4 regions of the Streptomyces showdoensis genome follow, and region 1 is predicted to be linked to each of the others. Evidence: riboswitches for the same ligand, from Rfam matches in the RefSeq annotation. Region 1 holds a riboswitch; each other region holds the start of a gene.
The links. A riboswitch is a leader RNA that binds a small molecule or an ion and turns the genes downstream of it on or off. The one in region 1 is predicted to bind cobalamin.
Positions count from the first base shown of each region.

Region 1 (5,431 bases):
GTCCGAGCCGATGACCAGGACGTTCTGTCCCGGGCCGGAGGCGGCGGGCCGGTCGTCGGAGAGGCCCTCGGCGCCGAAGGTCCGGATGCCGCCGCTCAGCTTGAGCCAGCCCCAGCCGAACCCGGCGGTCGTCAGCACGAGCAGCGCGAGCGCCGTCATGAGGAGCCGTCCGACCCGGCCGCGTCGGCGTGGCCCGCCCCGCGGTGCGGACCGGCGTGCCTGTGTGCCGCGGTTTCCGCCTGTCATCAGCGTGACCCCATTCCTCCGAGCCCGTAAGGCAGGACGGCGGCAGGCGCCGGAAGGTTGCACAGCTGCGCAACGTGCAGGATGGGGGTGGGGGATCGCGGGGCGTCGGTCCCGGCGGGGCGCCCGCCCGCGCCGCTAGGGGCTGGCCGGGTCGTACCCGTACCGCAGCACTCCGTCCCCGGTGCTCCCGTCGAGCCGGTAGACGTGGAGCGCCTCGACGCGGGTCCCGGCGGAGTCCCCCTCGACCGTGCAGGGATAGGTCACCTGCAGTACGGGCGGCCGGTCGGACACCGTCAGGCGCACGCCGTCCGCGGGACCGCCCAGGAGCACCGCGCTCTGGCGAGCCGTCATGTCACTCGTCCCCATGGAGGCAACCTTAAGTGTTGCGCAACTCCTGAAACGTCGTGAGCTCCGTCACGCGCGGAGCGTCCAGGGGGTCGGCGCGACCCCGCACCCGCCAGTTGTACAGTTGCGCAACAAGGCAAACGACCCCGTCTCCGAGGGAGAGTGACCCCGTGCTGCGCAACGCACTGGAACCCTGGCACCTGCTGCTCGTGGCGATCGCGTTCATCGTCCTGTTCGGATCCAAGCGGCTGCCGGACACCGCGCGTTCCCTGGGCAAGTCGCTGCGCATCCTCAAGAGCGAGACGCGGGCGATGCGCGCCGACGGCCAGGCGGGCGACAGCGCCCCGCCCGCGCCCGGGGCATGACCCGGGGGAGCGCCGCTCGTTGACGGGCGCGGCGGCCGCGAGCGCCGCGCCGGCCGGCCCGTCCGCCCGTCCGCGCCGGAATGCGAGGTAGGTCACGCACCCCGCCGTGCATCCATGGGAACGGCTCGTGCATCTTGTGTGCGCGAGGTCCGTGTGGGCCTCGTGCGACAACGACTCCTACCGAGGGCAGAACATTTTGATATCGACCACTTTGGGCGTGCGTCGTGCCGTGACCGTCGCGGTCACGACCTCCGCCGTGCTGGCCGGCGGCCTCTTCGCCGGCCAGGCGCACGCCGCGACGCCGCCCGTTCCGTCCATCACCGCCGCGGGCGGCTTCGTGATGAACAACGGGACGGGCGCCGCGCTGTACGGGAAGGCCGCGGACACCCGCCGGTCGACCGGCTCCACCACGAAGATCATGACCGCGAAGGTGGTGCTGGCCCAGCGCGGCCTCAACCTCGACGCGAAGGTCACGATCGACAAGGCGTACAGCGACTACATCGTCTCGAAGAACGCCTCCTCCGCCCGGCTCATCGTCGGCGACAAGGTGACGGTTCGTCAGCTCCTCTACGGTCTGATGCTGCCGTCGGGCTGTGACGCCGCCTACGCGCTGGCCGACAAGTTCGGCACCGGCACCACGCGGGCGGCCCGCGTGAAGTCGTTCATCGGCAAGATGAACGACGAGGCCCGCAAGCTGGGTCTGCGCAACACCCACTTCGACTCCTTCGACGGGATCAGCAACGGGTCGAACTACTCGACCCCGCGTGACCTGACGAAGATCGCGAGCAGTGCGATGACGAACTCCACGTTCCGCACCATCGTGAAGACGAAGGCCACGACCCAGAAGGTGACCACCAAGAGCGGTGGCTACCGGAACATGTCGTGGACCAACACGAACAAGCTCCTGAGCACGTACAGCGGCGCGATCGGCGTGAAGACCGGTTCGGGCCCGCAGGCCAAGTACTGCCTCGTCTTCGCGGCCACCCGCGGCAGCAAGACGGTCATCGGCGCGGTGCTCGGTTCGCCGAACGAGACGAACCGCGCGGCCGACGTGAAGAAGCTGCTGGACTACGGCTTCGCGAAGTAGCGGGTGGGGCGCCGTCCGGGAGGTCTCCGGGCGGCGCCCCGTGCGTGGGGCCGCAGGACGTGCGCCCCCGCCCGACGGGCCCCGGCCCCCCGCCCGCCGTAAGCTGAGAGGGGGAGTCCGGGGACAGCGGGTGTCCGCTGGTTCACGGCGCCGAGCGTGGGGGAGCGCGCGCCGCACGGCGGCACACCTGGAAGTTCCGTACCCCAAGGACGGAGTGAACCATGCGTGCGCTCAAGTGGCGTCGTGCGGCGGTGGCACTGTCGTCCGGCGTCGTGCTCGCGAGCGGCCTCCTGGTGGCGCCGGTCGCCGCCGCCGCGCCGGACACGGTCCCCGCGGCGAAGGGCTGCTACACCCGCGACGGCGAGCCGCCCCAGAAGAGCGGGACCGACATCGGCGGCACGCCGCCGCGGTACGAGTACAGCAACAGCCCGTACATCGGCGGGCGCTACGACTCGTGCAACAACCAGATCAAGCTCTACTACGGCGGATACACCACCAATCTGACGCACTACAACGTCCGCTGGCAGTACGACAACACCGACTGGAGGATCAGCAAGCAGAGCCCCGGTGAGCGGCGGGTGTGGACCCTGGACGCACCGGGCAACGACTACAACTTCATGGTCCAGGCGTGCAACGGCAACTCGTGCACCCGCTGGTCGCCGCAGCTGTACGTAAACGCACGCTGAAGCCTCGTGGGCCGTGCGTCGCCGTGGTGACGGACCGTGTGATGACGTCCCATGTGGTGACACTCCGTGTGGAGTGAGCCCCTCTGGTGACGGACCGTGTAGCGACAGCCCCTGTGGTGACAGACCGTGTGGTGACAGACCGTGTGATGCCGCCCCATGGGGTGACTCCGCGTACGACGTGCCGCGACGACCGGGGTGACGGCGCCGGTTCCGGCCGTTCAGGACAGGCCGGGCAGTGACACCTCCAGCGCCGGCACCTCGCGCGGTGTGCCGTCGGCGTCGATGGCGACGAACGTCAGGAAGGCGGTGGCCACCTCTGTGGTCGGGCCGGCGCTGTTCCACCGCTCGGCGGTCACGCGGACCCCGACGGTCATGGAGGTCCGCCCGGCGCGTTCGAGTGCTGCCTCGACGCTGAGCAGGTCCCCGGCGCGGACGGGGGCGAGGAAGGACATCCGGTCGACGGCGACGGTGACGGCCGGCCCGTCGGCGTGTCGCCCGGCGGCCGCCGCGGCGGCGTCGTCGATGAGCTTCATCATCACGCCGCCGTGGATGGTCCCGTACAGATTGGTGTCGTGCTCGCTCATGATGTGGGCGAGGACGACCCGGGAGTCGTCCGGGGTCTTGACCGGGCGTGCGGTGGCGGTGGGGGCGGGGCTGGGGGTGGAGGCGGTGGGATCGGCCACGTCAACTCTCCTTCGCGAGTCGCGGCAGGGCTGTTCCGCACGGCGGGGATGACCGCGTGCGGGCAGTGGCAGGTCTTCGGACTCGCGAGCACGTCCCGTCGGACGAGACACCTACTGGCCGTCGCTTCCCGGACCCGGGGGTCCAGTGCTGTGTGACGGCGGTCGTTCCCGCTCACCGCTGCGGGGCAGTCCCGGATTCCCACCGGGTTCCCTCTTGCGACGCATCCCGCCTGGCGGACGGGGCGAACCAGCTGCGACGCCCACCCTACGGCAGTGCACCCGCCCTCCTTATTGCACATATATTGCAGGTGCAGCCTGCAAGCAAGAAGGAGTGGGGCAGTGGCCGGACCAGTGGTGCTCGGGATCGAGTCGTCGTGCGACGAGACCGGCGCGGGGATCGTGAGGGACGGGAGACTCCTCGCGCACGTGGTGGCGTCGAGCATGGACGAGCACGCCCGCTTCGGCGGCGTCGTCCCCGAGATCGCCGCCCGCGCGCACCTCCAGTCCTTCCAGCCGGTGGTGCGCGAGGCCCTCGACCGGGCGGGGCTGCGCCTGAACGCGATCGACGCGGTCGCCGTCACCACCGGACCGGGCCTCTCCGGCGCCCTCCAGGTCGGTCTCGCGGGGGCGAAGTCCCTGGCGTACGCGGCCGGGATCCCGCTCTACGGCGTCCACCACCTGGCCGGTCACGTCGCCGCCGACACCCTGGAGCACGGCCCGCTGCCCACCCCTTGCGTGGTCCTGATCGTCTCCGGCGGCCACACCTCCCTCCTGCTGGTGCGGGACCTGGTGCGCGAGCCGATCCTGCACCTGGGCGACACCCTCGACGACGCGGCGGGGGAGTGCTTCGACAAGGTCGCCAGGATCCTCGGGCTGCCCTACCCCGGCGGGCCGGCCGTCGACCGGGCCGCCCGCGACGGCGATCCGGGCGCCGTGCGCTTCCCCCGGCCGCTGACCCGCCCCGGGGACGACCCGTACGCCTTCTCCTTCTCCGGCCTCAAGACGGCCGCCGCCCGCTGGGTCGAGAAGCACCGGCTCCAGGGCCTGGACGTCCCGGTCGCGGACGGGGCCGCCGCGCTGCAGGAGGCCGTCGCCGACGTGCTGACCCGCAAGGCGCTCGCCGCCTGCGCGGCCCACGACGTGCGGACCCTGATCGTGGTCGGCGGCGTCGCGGCGAACTCGCGCGTCCGCGGCCTGGCCGAACTGCGCTGCGCCGCGGCGGGCGTGGAGCTGCGGGTGCCGCCGATGACGCTGTGCACCGACAACGGCGCCATGATCGCTGCCGTCGGCGAGCTCCTCGTACGGTCCGGGGCCGAACCCGCCCCGCTGGACGTGTCGATCGACCCCTCCGCCCCGCTGGAGTACGCCGCCCTCACCCCGGGCTGACACGTCCCGGGCGGTCGGGACCCCCGCCCCATGCGTACGGGACGGGGGCGGGGCGAGGGTGGTGGGCGACGGCGCGGATCCGCCGCGCCCCCCAGACGGTGAGGCATCGACACATGTTCGGAATACGCAACTCGGTCCTGGCCGGGGCGGTCGCCGTGGCGGCCCTGACGACCCTGGCGGGTCCCACGGGGGCCGCCGTCGCCACGAGCGGTGACGGCGGTGGAGGGAAGCACTGCACGGTGCGGCCGAACCAGCGGGGGCCGGTCTGCTTCGACACCTTCGCGCAGGCCATCGCCGACGCGACGAACGGGGCCGTACGCCTCCCCGCCGGAGCGAGGACGGTCACCCAGCGGCAGCTCGACGCGGGTGCCCGCGCCGCCGGCCTCGGGGCGAACGCGGCGACGGTCGTCGCGGTCGTCTACAACGACGCGAACTTCGGCGGGCACTCGTTCACCTTCGTCAAGGACCACGGATGCGACGGCGACTGGGGGACCGTCGAGTTCGAGGAGGGCAACCTCCGCTACTTCTACGACAACACGGGCTTCAACTGGGGCGACGAGATCGGCTCCGCCCAGGAGTACGCGGGCTGCCACGGCATCTACTACGAGAACAGCTGGTTCAACACCCGGAAGT
Region 1 is NZ_BAAAXG010000013.1:173,028-178,458, reverse strand. It holds partial or broken gene ABD981_RS09795 (LCP family protein) at 1-246, opposite strand, end outside; gene ABD981_RS09790 (hypothetical protein) at 382-597, opposite strand; gene tatA (Sec-independent protein translocase subunit TatA) at 762-956, shown strand; gene ABD981_RS09780 (D-alanyl-D-alanine carboxypeptidase family protein) at 1,174-2,043, shown strand; gene ABD981_RS09775 (hypothetical protein) at 2,265-2,729, shown strand; gene ABD981_RS09770 (acyl-CoA thioesterase) at 2,948-3,412, opposite strand; cobalamin riboswitch at 3,479-3,662, opposite strand; gene tsaD (tRNA (adenosine(37)-N6)-threonylcarbamoyltransferase complex transferase subunit TsaD) at 3,764-4,798, shown strand; gene ABD981_RS09760 (hypothetical protein) at 4,912-5,431, shown strand, end outside.

Region 2 (5,431 bases), on a different contig from region 1:
AGACGAGGGTCGGCACGCGCAGGCCCGCGGGGTCGGCGGCCTCGGCGAGCCGGTCGCCGTGCAGGCCGGTCCTGCCCTGGGCGGCGCGGACGGCGAGCGGGACGAGGGGGCCGGGCACGCCGCGGGCGGCGGCGAGGTTGCGCAGGGTGGCCTCCCAGTCGAGGACCGGGGAGTCGAGCACCAGGCCGCGGATCCTGTCCCGCACCCCGGAGCCGGCGGCGGCGTGCAGGGCCATCGCGGCGCCGGCCCCCCAGCCGTGCAGGACGACCTGTCCGGCGCCCCGGCGGACGGCGTAGCGGATGGCGGCGTCGACGTCGCGCCACTCGGAGTCGCCCAGGTGGGCGAGGCCGTCGGGGGCCGCGGGCGCGCCCTCGTCGCCCCGGTAGGCGGGGACGAGGACGGGGACCTGGCGGCGCTGGAGGAAGGGGACGAGGTTGAGGGCGTGCTCGCGGGTGGCGCCGAGGCCGTGCAGGGCGATCACCCAGGTGGAGTGGGCGCCGGGGACGAGCCAGGCGGGGAGGGTGCCGAGTTCGCCGGGGATCTCGACGTCCTCGTGGGCCAGGCCGAGGGCGGTCTCGGGGGTGCCGCAGTGCAGCTGGGGGGTGAAGCGGACGCGGGCGCCGGTGGAGAGGGTGCCGAGCTCGACCCGTTCGAGCCGGCGCACCACGGTGTCGGCGGTGTGCGGGACCCGGTCGAGGACGGGGCCGACGACCGCGTGCAGTCCGGCGGCCTCGATCCCGTACGTGCCGGGGCGCAGGGAGGCCAGGCTGCGGGTGAGGGTGATCCGGCCGGGGCCCGTGGCGTGCACGGTCAGCTTGGGATCTCCGGGGAGGGGACGTCCGGACGGCACCCCGAGGGCGGCGTCGCTGGCGTACCGGCCGGCCGCCACCGCGGCCGCGCCGACACCGATCACTGTGGTGACGGCCGCTGCCGTCGCTGTAGCCGGGCGCACGCTCCCAGTGTCGGCAGAGTGCGCGGAGGCTGCCACCGGGCGACACGCCGGACGCGGGGCACGGGCCCCCGGACGAGTGACATGGGTCTCCCCGGAGGGGTCGCCCGTACGACTGACGGGGTCCGCGCGGGGTCCACGGGACGGAACGGGTGGAGAGCGGCGGAAGGGGTGGGAGTCGCATCCGTCCCGGTACGCCAGGGCTTACCCCGGGTCGCACCACGACCGCATGGTGGACAGCGCGGCCGTCCGGGGCGGAAGCGGAATCCCGGGACCCCGGTTGGGGACACCACACAGCCGGACCCAGTTCATCTTCCGTTCACCCAGGTTGCGTACGTTCGACCAGCCACTGACGTCAAACGATTGCCTGGGTAAATGGAACACATCACGCTGCTGCTCGCGATTGTGGTCGTGACAGCTCTCGTGTTCGATTTCACGAACGGTTTCCACGACACCGCCAACGCGATGGCGACGACCATCTCGACCGGTGCTCTCAAGCCCAAGACGGCGGTGGCCATGTCCGCCGTGCTGAACCTCGTCGGCGCGTTCCTGTCCGTGGAGGTCGCCAAGACGATCTCCGGCGGGATCATCAACGAAGAGGGCATTCGCACAGAAGTGATCTTCGCGGCGCTCGTCGGCGCCATCCTGTGGAACCTGCTGACCTGGCTGCTCGGTCTGCCGTCCAGCTCCTCCCACGCCCTCTTCGGCGGCCTCATCGGCGCCGCCGTGATGTCGGCCGGCTGGGACGCGGTCAACGGCCCGACCATCGTCACCAAGGTCCTCATCCCGGCCGTCGCCGCCCCGATCGTGGCCGGTCTGGCCGCGATGGTCGCGACCCGCCTGACCTACCGCCTCGGCGCCAAGTCGAACACCGGGACCAAGGCCACCGCCAAGGGCTACCGGGCCGGCCAGATCGCCTCCGCCGGTCTCGTCTCCCTCGCGCACGGCACCAACGACGCGCAGAAGACGATGGGCATCATCACCCTCGCCCTGGTCACCAGCGGCGTCCTCGCCCCCGGCTCGAACCCGCCCATGTGGGTCATCGTCTCCGCCGGTGTCGCGATCGCGCTCGGCACCTACCTCGGTGGCTGGCGCATCATCCGCACCATGGGCAAGGGCCTCACCGACCTCCAGCCGCAGCAGGGCTTCGCCGCCCAGACCAGCGCCGCCACGGTCATCCTGGCCTCGTCCCACCTGGGCTTCTCCCTCTCCACCACCCAGTCCTGCTCCGGTGCCGTGATGGGCGCCGGCCTCGGCCGCAAGGGCGGTGTCGTCCGCTGGTCGACCGCCACCCGGATGTTCGTCGCCTGGGGCCTGACCCTGCCCGCCGCGGGCCTGGTCGGTGCCGCCGCCGAGTTCCTCACCAAGCAGGGCACCTGGGGCATCGCCGCCGTCGCGGTCCTGCTGGTCGCCGGCTCCGCCGTGATCTGGTCGCTGTCCCGCCGCAAGCCGGTGGACCACAACAACGTCACGGCCGACGACCTGGACGCCCCGGCCGCTCCCGCCGAGCCCGCGGGCGTCGTGACCACCGCCATCGCGGCCGTGACCCCGCCGCCGCCGGCCGGTTCCGTCGCCGCCGTCGCGGACGAGGACCTGAAGACCACCATCCCCACCCCGGGCCCCACGGACCCGGCCGCTCCCCCGGCCCCCGCCGCCGCGGTCTAAGGAACTGGAACCAAGCATGAAGATCGACTGGGCAGCCCTGGGCTCCGTCTTCGGAGTCAGCCTCGTGGCGACCGTCGCCCTGGTGGGCCTCTTCACCCTCGGTGTCATGGGCCTCTCCAAGCAGGAGGAGGCCGCCGAGAACGGCGGCACCGCCACCCTGGCCCGCACCGGCGCCTACGCCTGCTTCGCCCTCTGCGCGGCGGCCGTGGCGTACGGCATCTACCTGATCGTCGTCTGAGCCTCCGGGCCCGACGACGCGTACGACGGACGGGCGGTCCGCACCCGAGGGTGCGGACCGCCCGTCCGTCGTGTTTGTGGCGCTCCGCACAGTGACCCGGCGCAGGTCAAGGGTGAGTTGACGGCTGTTCGCGCAGCGTGGTGGACTGCCGGGGCCATTACGGCGGCAATGGAGAGGAAGTCCGGTGCGAATCCGGCGCGGTCCCGCCACTGTGACCGGCCCCCCCCGGGGCCGGGAGTCAGGAACTCTCGCCGCCGGTCACGTCGATCCAGGGCGCGGACCCTGAGTGAGGACAGAGCGCCATGCCCGGCCGCGCCCTCAGCCTTCCCGGTGCCCCCGGCATCCCGGGTGCCACCACCGCCTTCGCGTACGGGGCGGCCGCCGGCCTCGCCGTCGACCTGATCGCCGGCGACCCCCGCCGCGGCCACCCCGTCGCCGCCTTCGGCCGGGCGGCCGGCGCGGTGGAGGAACGCCTGCTGCGCGACCACCGCGGCTGGGGCGCCCTGCACACCGCCGTCTGCGCCGGATCCACCGTGGCGCTCGGCGCGCTGGCCGCCCGCACGGTACGGGGCAGCCGCACGGCCACCGTCGCCCTGACCGCCGCCTCCGTGTGGGCCGTCGTCGGCGGCACCACCCTGGGCCGCGAGGCCCGCGCGATCGGCGGGGCGCTCGCGGCCGGGGACCTGGAGGTCGCCCGGGAGCGCCTGCCGCACCTGTGCGGACGCGACCCGCACTCCCTGGACGGCCCCGCGATGGCCCGCGCGGTCGTCGAGTCGGTCGCCGAGAACACCTCCGACGCCGTGGTGGGCGCCCTGTTCTGGGGCGCCGTCGCGGGCGTGCCGGGCCTGCTCGGCTTCCGCGCCGTGAACACCCTGGACGCGATGGTCGGCCACAAGTCGCCGAAGTACCGCCGCTTCGGCTGGGCCTCGGCCCGGCTCGACGACCTGGCCGGCTGGCCGGGCGCCCGGCTCACCGCCGCGCTCGCCACCGTCGCCGGCGGGAACCCGCGCGGGGCGGTGCGCGCCTGGCGCGCGGACGCGTCGAAGCACCCCAGCCCCAACGCCGGACCGGTGGAGGCCTCCTTCGCGGGAGCGCTGGGGGTCCGGCTCGGCGGCACCCTGGCCTACGGCGGCCGGGTCGAACACCGGCCCGTCCTCAACGCGGAGGGGCGGCCCGTCGAGGTCGCGGACATCGACCGGGCGGTGCGCCTGTCCCGCCGGGTGACCGGACTGACCCTGGCCGCCTGCGTGGGCGGCCGGCTGATCGCGAGCGCGCTGAAGCGGAGGAACGCATGAGGGGTGGGGGGCTGCTGGTCGCCGGGACCACGTCCGACGCGGGCAAGAGCGTCGTCACGGCCGGCATCTGCCGCTGGCTGGTCCGGCAGGGGATCAAGGTCGCGCCGTTCAAGGGGCAGAACATGTCCCTCAACTCCTTCGTGACCCGGGAGGGCGCCGAGATCGGCCGCGCCCAGGCCATGCAGGCGCAGGCCGCCCGCGTCGAGCCCACGGCGCTGATGAACCCGGTCCTCCTGAAGCCCGGCAGCGACCGCTCCAGCCAGGTCGTGCTCATGGGCAAGCCGGTCGGCGAGATGAGCGCCCGCGGCTACCACGGGGGACGGCAGCGGACGCTGTTCGAGCCGGTGATGGCGTGCCTGGAGGAGCTGCGGGGCACGTACGACGCCGTGATCTGCGAGGGGGCGGGCAGTCCGGCCGAGATCAACCTGCGGCGCACCGACATCGTGAACATGGGCATCGCGCGCGCCGCGCGGCTGCCCGTCGTGGTGGTCGGCGACATCGACCGGGGCGGGGTGTTCGCCCAGTTCTTCGGCACCACCGCGCTCCTCGCGCCCGAGGACCAGGAGCTCGTCGCCGGGTACCTGGTGAACAAGTTCCGGGGCGACGTCACGCTGCTGGAGCCCGGGCTCGACATGCTCCACGGGCTGACCGGGCGCCGGACCTTCGGTGTCCTGCCGTACGCCCACGGGCTCGGCATAGACGAGGAGGACGGCCTGCGGGTCTCGCTGCGGGGCACCGTCCGCGAGTCGGTGGTGGCGCCGCCGGTCGGCGCCGACGTGCTGCGGGTCGCCGTCTGCGCCGTCCCGCTGATGTCCAACTTCACCGACGTGGACGCGCTGGCCGCCGAGCCGGGCGTGGTGGTCCGCTTCGTGGACCGGCCCGAGGAGCTCGTCGACGCGGACCTGGTCGTCGTGCCCGGCACCCGCGGCACCGTCAAGGCCCTGGCCTGGCTGCGGGAGCGCGGCCTGGCCGACGCGCTCGCCCGGCGGGCCGCCGAGGGGCGCCCGGTGCTCGGCATCTGCGGCGGCTTCCAGGCGCTCGGCGAGCGGATCGAGGACGAGGTCGAGTCGAAGGCCGGCGTGGTCGACGGGCTCGGACTGCTGCCCGTACGGGTGCGCTTCGGCGTCGAGAAGACCCTGGCCCGGCCGGTCGGCGAGGCGCTCGGCGAGAGGGTCGAGGGGTACGAGATCCACCACGGCGTCGCCACCGTCGACGGCGGCGAGCCCTTCCTCGACGGCTGCCGGGTCGGCGCGGTGTGGGGCACCCACTGGCACGGCTCGCTGG
Region 2 is NZ_BAAAXG010000026.1:3,851,238-3,856,668, reverse strand. It holds gene ABD981_RS30650 (alpha/beta hydrolase) at 1-952, opposite strand, end outside; gene ABD981_RS30645 (inorganic phosphate transporter) at 1,325-2,614, shown strand; gene ABD981_RS30640 (hypothetical protein) at 2,631-2,852, shown strand; adenosylcobalamin (AdoCbl) riboswitch at 3,024-3,102, shown strand; gene ABD981_RS30635 (cobalamin biosynthesis protein) at 3,155-4,147, shown strand; gene ABD981_RS30630 (cobyric acid synthase) at 4,144-5,431, shown strand, end outside.
Region 2: another riboswitch for cobalamin. It lies ahead of ABD981_RS30635 (cobalamin biosynthesis protein); the one in region 1 lies ahead of ABD981_RS09770 (acyl-CoA thioesterase).

Region 3 (5,431 bases), on a different contig from region 1:
CAGCCGCGGGACGACCTGCTCGCAGGCGAAGCGCAGCACCGCGTGCACCTCGGAGCCGTACGCGCCGGCCACGGACGCGATCGCGTCCACCGACCAGTCCGCGGCCTCCATGGCCTCGACCAGCTCGCGGGCCTTCGCCTCCGCCTCGTCGGCGGTGGTGCGGGTGGCCGCCGACTCGTCCAGGCCCAGCGCCTCGCGCAGACCCGGCAGCGCCTGCGTGCCGCCCCAGATCTGCCGGGCGCGCAGGATCGACAGGACCAGGTTCACCCGGGCCTCGCCGGCCGGCGCGCCGCCCAGGACGTGCAGACCGTCGCGGATCTGGGCGTCCTTGACCTCGCACAGCCAGCCGTCGACGTGCAGCAGGAAGTCGTCGAAGCCGTCGTCCTCCGGCCGCTCCTCCATGCCCAGGTCGTGGTCCAGCTTGGCCGCCTGGATCAGCGTCCAGATCTGCGCGCGGATCGCCGGCAGCTTCGCCGGGTCCATGCTGCTGATCTGCGCGTACTCGTCGAGCAGCTGCTCCAGGCGCGCGATGTCGCCGTACGAGTCGGCGCGGGCCATCGGCGGCACCAGGTGGTCGACGAGCGTGGCGTGCACGCGGCGCTTGGCCTGGGTGCCCTCGCCCGGGTCGTTGACCAGGAACGGGTAGACCAGCGGCAGGTCGCCGAGGGCCGCGTCCGGGCCGCAGGCGGCGGACAGGCCGGCGTTCTTGCCGGGCAGCCACTCCAGGTTGCCGTGCTTGCCCAGGTGCACCATCGCGTCGGCGCCGAAGCCGCCGTCCTCGGCGCGGGCGGCGATCCAGCGGTAGGCCGCCAGGTAGTGGTGCGAGGGCGGCAGGTCCGGGTCGTGGTAGATCGCGATCGGGTTCTCGCCGAAGCCGCGCGGCGGCTGGATGAGGACCAGCAGGTTCCCGCGGCGCAGCGCCGCGAGCACGATGTCGCCCTCCGGGTTGCGGGAGCGGTCCAGGAACATCTCGCCCGGGGCCGGGCCCCAGTGCTCCTCCACCTGCTCGCGCAGCTCCGCCGGGAGCTCGGCGTACCAGCGCTTGTAGTCGGCGGCCGGGATGCGGACCGGGTTGCGGGCCAGCTGCTCCTCGGTGAGCCAGTCCTGGTCGTGGCCGCCGGCCTCGATCAGGGCGTAGATCAGCTCGTCGCCGTCGCCGGAGACCAGGCCGGGGATCTCCTCGGCCGGGCCGAAGTCGTAGCCCTCCGCGCGGAGCCGGCGCAGCAGGGCCACGGCGGAGGCGGGGGTGTCGAGGCCGACCGCGTTGCCGATGCGGGAGTGCTTCGTCGGGTACGCGGAGAGGACCAGCGCCAGCTTCTTCTCGCCGTTCGGGATGTGCCGCAGCCGGGCGTGCCGGACGGCGATCCCGGCGACGCGGGCGGCGCGCTCGGCGTCCGCCACGTACGCGGGCAGGCCGTCCTCGTCGATCTCCTTGAAGGAGAACGGGACGGTGATGAGCCGGCCGTCGAACTCCGGTACGGCGACCTGGCTGGCCGCGTCCAGCGGCGACAGGCCCTCGTCGTTCTCCTCCCACGCGGCGCGCGAGCCGGTCAGGCACAGCGCCTGCAGGATCGGCACGTCGAGCGCGGCGAGCGCGCCCGCGTCCCAGGCCTCCTCGTCGCCGCCGGCCTGCGCCTCGGCCGGCTTGGTGCCGCCGGCCGCGAGCACGGTGGTGACGATCGCGTCGGCGCCGCGCAGCTCGTCGAGGAGCTCCGGTTCGGGGGCCCGCAGCGAGGCCACGTACAGGGCCTTCGCGCGGGCGCCCTTCGCCTCGATCGCGTCGCACAGGGCGCCGACGAAGGCGGTGTTCCCGCTCATGTGGTGGGCGCGGTAGTAGAGCACGGCGACGGTCGGGCCGTCGGTGACGGAGGCGGTGCGCTCCAGCGGGCCCCAGGTCGGGGCGGCGGCGGGCGGCTCGAAGCCGTGGCCGGTCAGCAGCACCGTGTCGGAGAGGAAGCGGGCCAGCTGGCCGAGGTTGCCCGGGCCGCCGTGCGCCAGGTAGGCGTGGGCCTCGGTGGCCACGCCGACCGGGACGGTGGAGGCCTCCATCAGCTGGGCGTCGGGGGCCTGTTCGCCGCTGAGCACCACCACGGGCTTCCCGGCGGCCAGGACCGTGTCCAGGCCCTCCTCCCAGGAGCGCAGGCCGCCGAGGAGGCGGACGACGACGAGTTCGGCGCCGTCGAGCAGCTCGGGCAGGTCGGCCAGCGGCAGCCGGGCGGGGTTGGCGTACCGGTACTCCACCGGGCCTTCGGCGGCGGCGTTCGCCGCGCGGGCGCTGAGCAGGTCGGTGTCGGAGTGCGACAGCAGCAGGAGCATGGCGAGCTCAGGCCCTTCCTCGGGGTTGTCCGCGCCCCGGGTGGTCGTATGGACGGCGGGAGTTCCTGACTCACCGGCCCGGGACGCGCCCGGACCGGCTCACAGTGGCGGGACCGCGCCGGATTCTCACCGGGCTTCCTCCCCGGGGTCCTGGGACCCCATGCCGCTTGCATCCTAGATCGTTCGCCGTCCCGTCGGGGGGTGGACCGGGGTCGGGCGGATCACACCCCGTGGGGCGGGGTGCGGGGCGGGTGCGGGGAGAGCTTCGCGACGGGGCCGCCGAGTGCCGCGCCGCGCGTTGCGCGGTGCGCTCCGCGGCGGGCTTCGCGCCAGGTGGGGGCGGACCCGGCCGTGGGTATGCTCGCCGCCATGTCGGCCACCCCACGCACCTCGCCCGAACCGGGCGAACCTCTCATACGGGACCGCGGCGACGCCTGTCCGGGTGCGCTGCGACTGCACGCGGCGGATGACGGGCGGCTCGCCCGACTCCGGCTGCCCGGAGGTCTGCTGACGGAGCCTCAGGTCCTCGCGCTGGCCACGGCGGCCGAGGCCCTCGGGGACGGCAGCGTCAGCATCACCTCGCGCGGCAACGCCGAGCTGCGCGGGCTCGGCGAGGACTGCGGCGCCGAGCTGGCCGCGCTCCTCGACCGGGCCGGGCTGCTGCCCTCGCCCACCCACGAACGGATCCGCAACATCGTCGCCTCGCCGGCCGCGGGCCTGGACGGACTCGGCGGCGCGGACGTGCAGTTGTGGGCACGGGAGCTGGACGCCCTGCTGTGCGCGCGGGAGTGGACGGCGGCGCTTTCCGGACGCTTCCTGTTCGTCCTCGACGACGGGCGGGGGGACGTCGCGGGCCTCGGCGGGGATGTGACCTTGCTCGCAGCGGCACCGGCCGCGGCCACGGCCCCGCACGCCCTGCTGCTCCTGGGCGGCCAGGCCTTCCGGGTCGCCGCCGACGAGGCCCCGCGCGCCGCGCTCGCCGCCGCCGACGCCTTCCTGCGGGCCGCCGCGGCCGCCGGGAACGGGGCCTGGCGGGTGCGGGAGCTGCCCGAGGGGTGCGTGCCCGACCTGGCGCAGGCCCTGGCGCGCGCCGGGCTCGCCGCGGAGCCCGTCCCCGGCCCCGTACCGCCGCTGCCCCGGGGCACCCCGCCGCTCCCCGGGCCGCTCGGGCCGGACGCCCTGTACGTCCTCGCGCCGCTCGGCCGGCTGACCGCCGCCCAGCTGCGGGCGCTGCTCCCGGCCCGCGAGGTGCGGTTCACGCCCTGGCGCGGTGCGGTCGTCGCCGCACCGCCCGGCCGGCCCGCCGAGCCGACGGGTCCGACCGGACCGACCGGACCGACCGGACTGACCGGACCGACCGGACTGACCGGACCGACCGGACCGGCCGAGCCGACTCGTCTGGCCGGGCTGGCCGCGGCCGGCCTGATCACCCGGCCCGACGCCCCCGGCACCGGCGTCGGCGCCTGCACCGGGCGGCCCGGCTGCGCCAAGTCCCTCGCCGACGTGCGGCGGGACGCGGCCCTCGCGCCGCCGGGGCGGCTGCCCGTGCACTACTCCGGGTGCGCCCGCCGCTGCGGACACCCGCACGGCGCCTGGGTGGACGTCCTCGCCACCGGGGACGGCGCCTACCTGGTGGACGGCGTCCCCACCCCCCGTACCTCCCTGTCCGAAGCCGTCGCGGCGGCCCGCGGCCCGGCGACACCCACGAGATGAGCGAGAACAACAGGATGTTCGAGTACGAGAAGGACGGGGCGGAGATCTACCGCCGCTCCTTTGCCACGATCCGCGCCGAGGCGGATCTCGCGGGCCTGCCCGCCGACGTCGCCACGGTCGCGGTGCGGATGATCCACGCCTGCGGCATGACCGACCTCGTGCGGGACATCGCCCACTCCCCCGGCGTCGTGGCCTCGGCCCGTGCCGCCCTGCGCGCGGGCGCGCCGATCCTGTGCGACGCCCAGATGGTCGCCAGCGGGGTCACCCGCAAGCGGCTGCCCGCCGACAACGACGTGCTCTGCACTCTCTCCGACCCGGCGGTGCCCGGGCTCGCCGCGGAACTGGGCACCACCCGCTCGGCCGCCGCGATGGAGCTGTGGCGGGACCGCCTGGAGGGCTCGGTCGTCGCCATCGGCAACGCGCCGACGGCGCTCTTCCACCTCCTGGAGATGATCGCGAAGGGCGCGGGGAAGCCCGCCGCCGTGCTCGGCATCCCGGTCGGCTTCATCGGCGCCGCCGAGTCCAAGGACGCGCTGGCCGCCAACGACCTGGGCCTGGAGTACCTGGTCGTCCGGGGCCGGCGGGGCGGCAGCGCCATGACCGCGGCGGCGCTCAACGCCCTCGCGCACGAAGCGGAGATCCAGAAGTGACCTCAGTGACCGGAGAAGCGACCGGAAACGCGACCGGAAAGCTGTACGGGGTCGGCCTCGGCCCCGGCGACCCGAACCTGATGACGGTCGCCGCGGTGAAGGCCATCGCCGGCGCCGACGTCGTCGCGTACCACTCGGCCCGGCACGGGCGGTCCATCGCCCGCTCGATCGCCGCCGAGCACCTGCGCGAGGACCACATCGAGGAGCGGCTGATGTACCCGCTCACGGTGGAGACCACCGACCACCCCGGCGGCTACCGGGGCGCGCTCGACGACTTCTACGAGGAGGCCGCGGCCCGGCTCGCCGCCCACCTCGACGCGGGCCGCACGGTCGCCGTCCTCGCCGAGGGCGACCCGCTGTTCTACGGCTCGTACCAGCACATGCACAAGCGGCTCGCGCACCGCTACGACACCACCGTCATCCCCGGCGTCACCTCCGTCAGCGCGGCCGCGGCCCGCCTCGGGGAGCCCCTGTGCGAGGCCGAGGAGGTGCTGACGATCGTCCCCGGCACGCTGCCGGAGGACGAGCTGACGGCGCGCCTGGCGGGCACCGACTCGGCGGTCGTGATGAAGCTGGGCCGCACCTTCCCCACGGTCCGGCGGGCCCTGGAGCGGGCCGGCCGGCTGGAGGACGCGCGGTACGTGGAGCGCGCGTTCATGGCGGGCGAGCGCACCGGCCGCCTCGACGCGATCGACCCGGACTCGGTCCCCTACTTCTCCGTCGCCGTCCTCCCCTCCCGCATCGACGCGCAG
Region 3 is NZ_BAAAXG010000026.1:1,803,505-1,808,935, reverse strand. It holds gene cobN (cobaltochelatase subunit CobN) at 1-2,316, opposite strand, end outside; cobalamin riboswitch at 2,357-2,496, opposite strand; gene ABD981_RS21180 (cobalamin biosynthesis protein CobG) at 2,686-4,029, shown strand; gene ABD981_RS21175 (precorrin-8X methylmutase) at 4,026-4,679, shown strand; gene ABD981_RS21170 (precorrin-2 C(20)-methyltransferase) at 4,676-5,431, shown strand, end outside.
Region 3: another riboswitch for cobalamin. It lies ahead of cobN (cobaltochelatase subunit CobN); the one in region 1 lies ahead of ABD981_RS09770 (acyl-CoA thioesterase).

Region 4 (5,431 bases), 120 kb from region 1:
GGAGGGGCGGTGGGCATGAGGGCTCCTTCTCGCGGGACTACGGGACTACGGGACTGAGGGACTGGGGGGCTGAGGTGCTGCGGGGCTGAGGTGCTGCGGAGGTGGCACGGGCGTCCGGTGTCAGCGGTGGGGGACCTCCTGGTGGCGGTGGCGGTGGCGGTGGCGGTGGCTGTGGCTGTGGCGGCGGAGCGCGAGGGCGGCGGCAGCCGCGACGACGCCTCGACCATAAAGTTGGCCACTTGGCCAAGTCAACCGCCCAAGTCATCCAGCCGAGTCATTCGGCCAAGTCAGTTGGCCAAGTCGGTTGGCCAAGTCGGTTGGCCAAGGTGCTGCTAGGGTGGCGGCATGACGACGGCACCCGCGGGCAAGGGCACGAAGAAGCAGATCAGCGCAGACGTCCGGCGCGAGCGGCTCGTGGCCGCGGCGCTGCGCGTGATGAAGCGCGACGGCATCGCCGCGGCGACGACGCGCGCGATCTGCGCGGAGGCGGACATGCCGCATGGCGCCTTCCACTACTGCTTCCGCTCGAAGCAGGAGCTGTACGCCGCGCTGCTGTCGACCGGCATCCACGTCACCCTGGACGGAGCCTGGCCCGCCGTCGTCCCCGCGGCCGACCCCGCCGAGAGCATCCGCGCGCTCCTGCGCGCCTTCTGGGCGGACGTCGAGAAGGACCCCGCGGCCCAGCTCGTCCTGATCGAACTCGTCACCCTGGCCCTGCGCGACCCGGAACTGAGCGAACTGCCGGCCTGGGACCACCGGGGCTACGTCGACGAGGTCGTCGCGTACCTGGAGCGCTTCACGGACGAGGCCGAACTGGAGCTGACGGTCGAGGTGCGGACCCTGGCCGAGATGGTCGTCCCGGTGCTCAACGGCGTCGTCTCCTCCTGGCTCGCCCACCGGGACGGCGCGGTGGCCCTGCGCTCCCTCGACAACTTCGCCGCCCTCTTCGCGACGCTCACCCGCCCCCGCGGGCAGCGGTGACGGGAACGGGGAGGCGACCCGCCGGGGTGCCTCAGTCCTCCGCCGCCGCCGTGCCGAGGAAGCGGATGTGGGGGCGCCGGTCCGGGGAGGGTCGGGTCACGGAGGCGCGGACGCCGTAGACGTCCCGGACGAGCCGTTCCGTGAGGACCTCCTCCACCGGCCCCGCGGCCACCACCCGGCCCTCGCTCAGGACCACGACGTGATCGCAGTACATCGCTGCCAGGTTGAGGTCGTGCAAGGCCATCACGCAGGTGAGGCGCAGGCCCGAGATCAGGGCCAGGAGGTCCAACTGGTGCTGGATGTCGAGGTGGTTGGTCGGCTCGTCCAGCAGGAGCTCGCGCGGCTCCTGGGCGAGGGCGCGGGCGATCTGGACGCGCTGGCGTTCGCCGCCGGAGAGGGTGCGCCAGGTGCGGTGGGCGCGGTCGGTCAGCCCGGTGCGGGCGAGGGCGGCGCGTACCGCCTCCTCGTCGGCGCCCGTCGACGGAGACCAGGCCCGGCGGTGCGGGACGCGGCCGAGCCGTACGGCGTCCGCCACCGTCAGGTCGACCTGCGTGTCGGCGTGCTGCTCGACGACGGCCAGGCGCCGGGCGAGCGCGCGGCGCGGGACGCCGCTCAGCGGGTCGCCGTCCAGGGTCACGACCCCGGCGTCCGGCGCGAGGACCCCCGACAGGACGCGCAGCAGGGTGGACTTCCCCGAACCGTTCGGCCCCAGCAGCCCGGTGAGGGTGCCCGGCCCCGGGGCGACGGTCACCCCGTCCAGGACGAGGGCGCCGCCCGCGGTGCGGGAGACGCGCTCGGCCCGGAGCCCGGTCCCGCGTGTCGGCGAGGTGCTCATCGCGTGCTCCTGGTGCGGTAGAGGACGAGGACGAACACCGGGACGCCGATGAGCGAGGTGACCACGCCGACCGGCACCTCCTGGGGGTCGAGGGCCGTGCGGGCGAGCGTGTCGGCCCAGACCAGGAAGACCGCCCCGGCCGGCGCGGTCAGCGACAGCAGCCGGGCGTGGCCCGGGCCGGCGAGGGCGCGGACCGCGTGCGGCAGGACCAGGCCGACGAAGCCGATCGCGCCCGCGGCGGAGACGAGGACGGCGGTGAGCAGGGCGGTGACCGAGAGCAGGACCAGCCGGGTCCGGGCCACGGACACCCCGAGCGTCGCCGCCGCGTCCTCGCCGAACGCGAAGGCGTCCAGGGTGCGGGCGTACCCGCCGCAGACCGTGAGCGCGACGGCCAGGACGGCGGCGCACACCCCGACGTCCGTCCAGCCCGTGCCGGTGAGCGAGCCGAGCAGCCAGAAGAGGACGCCCCGGGTGGTCTCGGCGTCGGCGGCGGTCATCACGACGAACGAGGTCAGCGCGGAGAACAGCTGCATCGCGGCGACCCCCGCCAGGACGACCCGGTCCGTCGACCCGCCCAGCGTGTGGCTGAGGAGCAGGACCAGCGCGAAGGAGCAGAGCGCCCCCAGGAACGCGCCCCCGGCGACGGACACCAGGCCCCCGCCCACGCCGAGGACGACCACGGCGACGGCGCCGGTCGAGGCGCCGGAGGAGACGCCGAGGACGAACGGGTCGGCGAGCGGATTGCGCAGCAGGGACTGCATCACCGCGCCGCAGACCGCCAGTCCCGCACCGCACACGGCCGCGAGGAGCGTACGGGGCAGCCGGAGGTCCCAGACGATGCCGTCCCGGATGGGGCTCAGACCGGACGGCCCGCCGCCGAGGCGGGAGGCGACCACGGACCAGGTGTCCGCGACGCGGATGTCGGCCGGGCCGATGGTGAGCGCGAGGGCGACGGAGGCACACAGCAGGACGATCCCGGCCGCCGCGCCAAGTGGGGTGAACACCGGGGACGTGCGGGACCCGGGCCGCTCGGACCGGGTCACTTCGCGAGCCCGTACGCCCGCAGCGCGGCGGCCACCTTCTCGATGCCCTCGACCGTGCGGATCGTGGGGTTCATGGCCTGCCCGCTGAGGACCACGTACCGCTTCTTCCGCACGGCGGTCATGTTCCGGGTGACCGGGTGCGACTCCAGGAACTCGATCTTCTTGGCCGCGCTCTCGGCCGACTGGGCCCTGCGGGTCAGATCGGCGATCACCAGCACGTCGGGATCGCGGTCGGCGACCGTCTCCCAGTTGATCTGCGGCCACTCCTCCTTCGTGTCGTCGAAGACGTTCTTCACGCCGAGCGTCCCGCTGACGATCCCCGGCGCGCCGCAGCACCCGGCCATGTACGGCCCCTGGGAGTCGGAGAACCAGTAGAGGACGGACGCGTCGCCGAAGTCGGCGCCCGCCGTGGCCGCGGCCACCCGGGCCCGGAGCTCGCCGACCAGCTTCTCGCCCCGCTCGGGGACTCCGAACACCCGCGCCAGGTCGCGGATCTCGCCGTACACGGTGTCCATGGTCAGCGGCCGGGTCCGCACGCCGTCGCCGTCACCGCTGTTGTCCTTGCCGACGCAGTCGGAGGGGGAGAGATAGGCGGGCACGCCCAGCTTCGCGAACCGCTCCCGGGGCGCCACGCCGCCCTTGCCCAGGGTGTACAGGAACGACGCGCTGACGAAGTCGGGTTCGGTGTCGAGCACCTTCTCGAACGACGGGTAGCGGTCCGCGAGCCGGGGGACCGTGGCGTTCGCCTTCTCCAGTCCCTTGAGGACCGGGTCCGTCCAGGTGGCGGTGCCCACCATGCGGTCGGCCAGCCCGAGCGAGAGCAGGATCTCGGCCGACCCCTGGTCGAGCGCGACCGCACGGCGGGGCGCGCGCCCGACCTCGACCCGCTGTCCACAGTTGTCGAGGACGACCGGACGACCGGCGCCCGCCGCCTCCGCGTCGGGCGGTGCCGCCGTGCCTCCACCGGCACCGCAGCCGGCCACGAGAACGGCACCGGCCACCAGCGGCACGGCGAAACGGACGGGGCGGGGGAGGGGCACGGAAGGAGTCCTCTGCGTCACGGCCCATGCGCGGAGCCTGAAGTACGGTGCTCCCCGGGCGACGGCGTACGACGCCGGGGCCGCCAGCAGGTCTTCGGACTCGGGGTCGCCCGGCCGGAACGCCTTCCCGGGCCCCTCGGGACCCAGTGGCCGATGCTCCGCCCGTCACCCTCACCGCTGCGCGTCAGCTCCGGATTCCCACCGGATTCCCTGACCCGTGGACGGATCGTGTCGATGCGTACACGGGTGCGACTGGCTCCGGCACACTACCACTGGACGATCTTGGTCCCTCAGTGCGCGTGGAGGGACCCCCAGTCGAAGTTCTGGCCGAGGCCGGTTCCCGATCCTCCCGTGTACACCCGGTCGGCGGCGTAGTACGTGGCCTTGACGTCGGCGTTGCCGTTGATGTCCGTCCTGGTCGTGCCGGAGCCCCAGATGTTCCAGATCACCCACGGGCTGCGGGCCAGCGCGTCGCTGCCCGCGGCCGTGATCGGCATGTTCCACGTCTCCGCGAGCATCCGCGGCTTCCCGTAGCCGGCGAGCCCCGTGTAGTACGTGTGCGTGAGGTCCGAGGCGGCGGAGTAGGGGTCGTAGTCGTCGACGCCGACCACGTCGACCAGGTCCGCTCCCGGGTAGTAGTCCCACGGAGCGTCGTCGCCCTGCGGGTGCCAGGCGTTCGGCGACCAGACGAAGATCAGGTTGTGCAGGCCCTTCGTCCTCACGAGGAAGTCGTACATGATCCGCCACAGCTTCTTGTAGCCGGCCGGGGTCTTCCCGCCCCACCAGAACCAGTCGCCGTTCATCTCGTGGTAGGGCCGCAGCAGGACGGGGACGTCGTACGCGGCGAAGTACGACAACGAGGCGGCGAGGAAGCCGAGGTCGGCCAGGAGGGCCCGGTACTCGGGCGTGTCCGACTCCCAGTCGACGACCCGGTCGAACCACGCCTGGTCGGTGGTGAGGCTCGCGAGGGGATTGCCCGCGCTGCCGCCCGGGTGCTCGCCCCGGACCTGGGTCAGCACCCGGCTCCAGTCCTTCAACGGCGAACCGGGGTAGGGCTGGTGGAAGCTCATCCCGACGATCCCGGCCGCCGCCCCGCCGTTCGCGAGGGTCGCGCTCCCGCCGTCGGAACGGCGCATGACGCCCGACGGGTTGTACGTGCCGTCCGCGGCGCGCGGCAGCCCCTTCCACACGCCCGTCGCGACGTCGACGACGTCGTCCGCGTACTGCCACGGGCGCCGGCCCGTCGGCAGTCCGAGGGGCCGGTTGTACGAGCGGTCCTCGTAGCTGCCCCAGCCGTCCGCCGCGCCGTACCCGGGCCCGAGGTCGATCTCCAGGAAGCCGGGGAGCTTGCCGGTGATGTCCCGGACCTTCTTGTAGTAGTACCCGACGTGGGTGGTGCCGCCCGTGTCGCCGTAGGAGGCGTTGTACAGCTCCTGCTGGCCCTCGATGTGCTGGCCGATGACGGTCATCGGCCGGTTCCCGGAGCGGGCGTCGTTCTCCAGCTTCACCAGATGCGCGTACACAGCCCGGGC
Region 4 is NZ_BAAAXG010000013.1:49,823-55,253, reverse strand. It holds gene ABD981_RS09290 (bifunctional cytochrome P450/NADPH--P450 reductase) at 1-17, opposite strand, end outside; gene ABD981_RS09285 (TetR/AcrR family transcriptional regulator) at 346-981, shown strand; gene ABD981_RS09280 (ABC transporter ATP-binding protein) at 1,013-1,816, opposite strand; gene ABD981_RS09275 (FecCD family ABC transporter permease) at 1,813-2,859, opposite strand; gene ABD981_RS09270 (ABC transporter substrate-binding protein) at 2,856-3,899, opposite strand; cobalamin riboswitch at 3,968-4,171, opposite strand; gene ABD981_RS09265 (glycoside hydrolase family 26 protein) at 4,190-5,431, opposite strand, start outside.
Region 4: another riboswitch for cobalamin. It lies ahead of ABD981_RS09270 (ABC transporter substrate-binding protein); the one in region 1 lies ahead of ABD981_RS09770 (acyl-CoA thioesterase).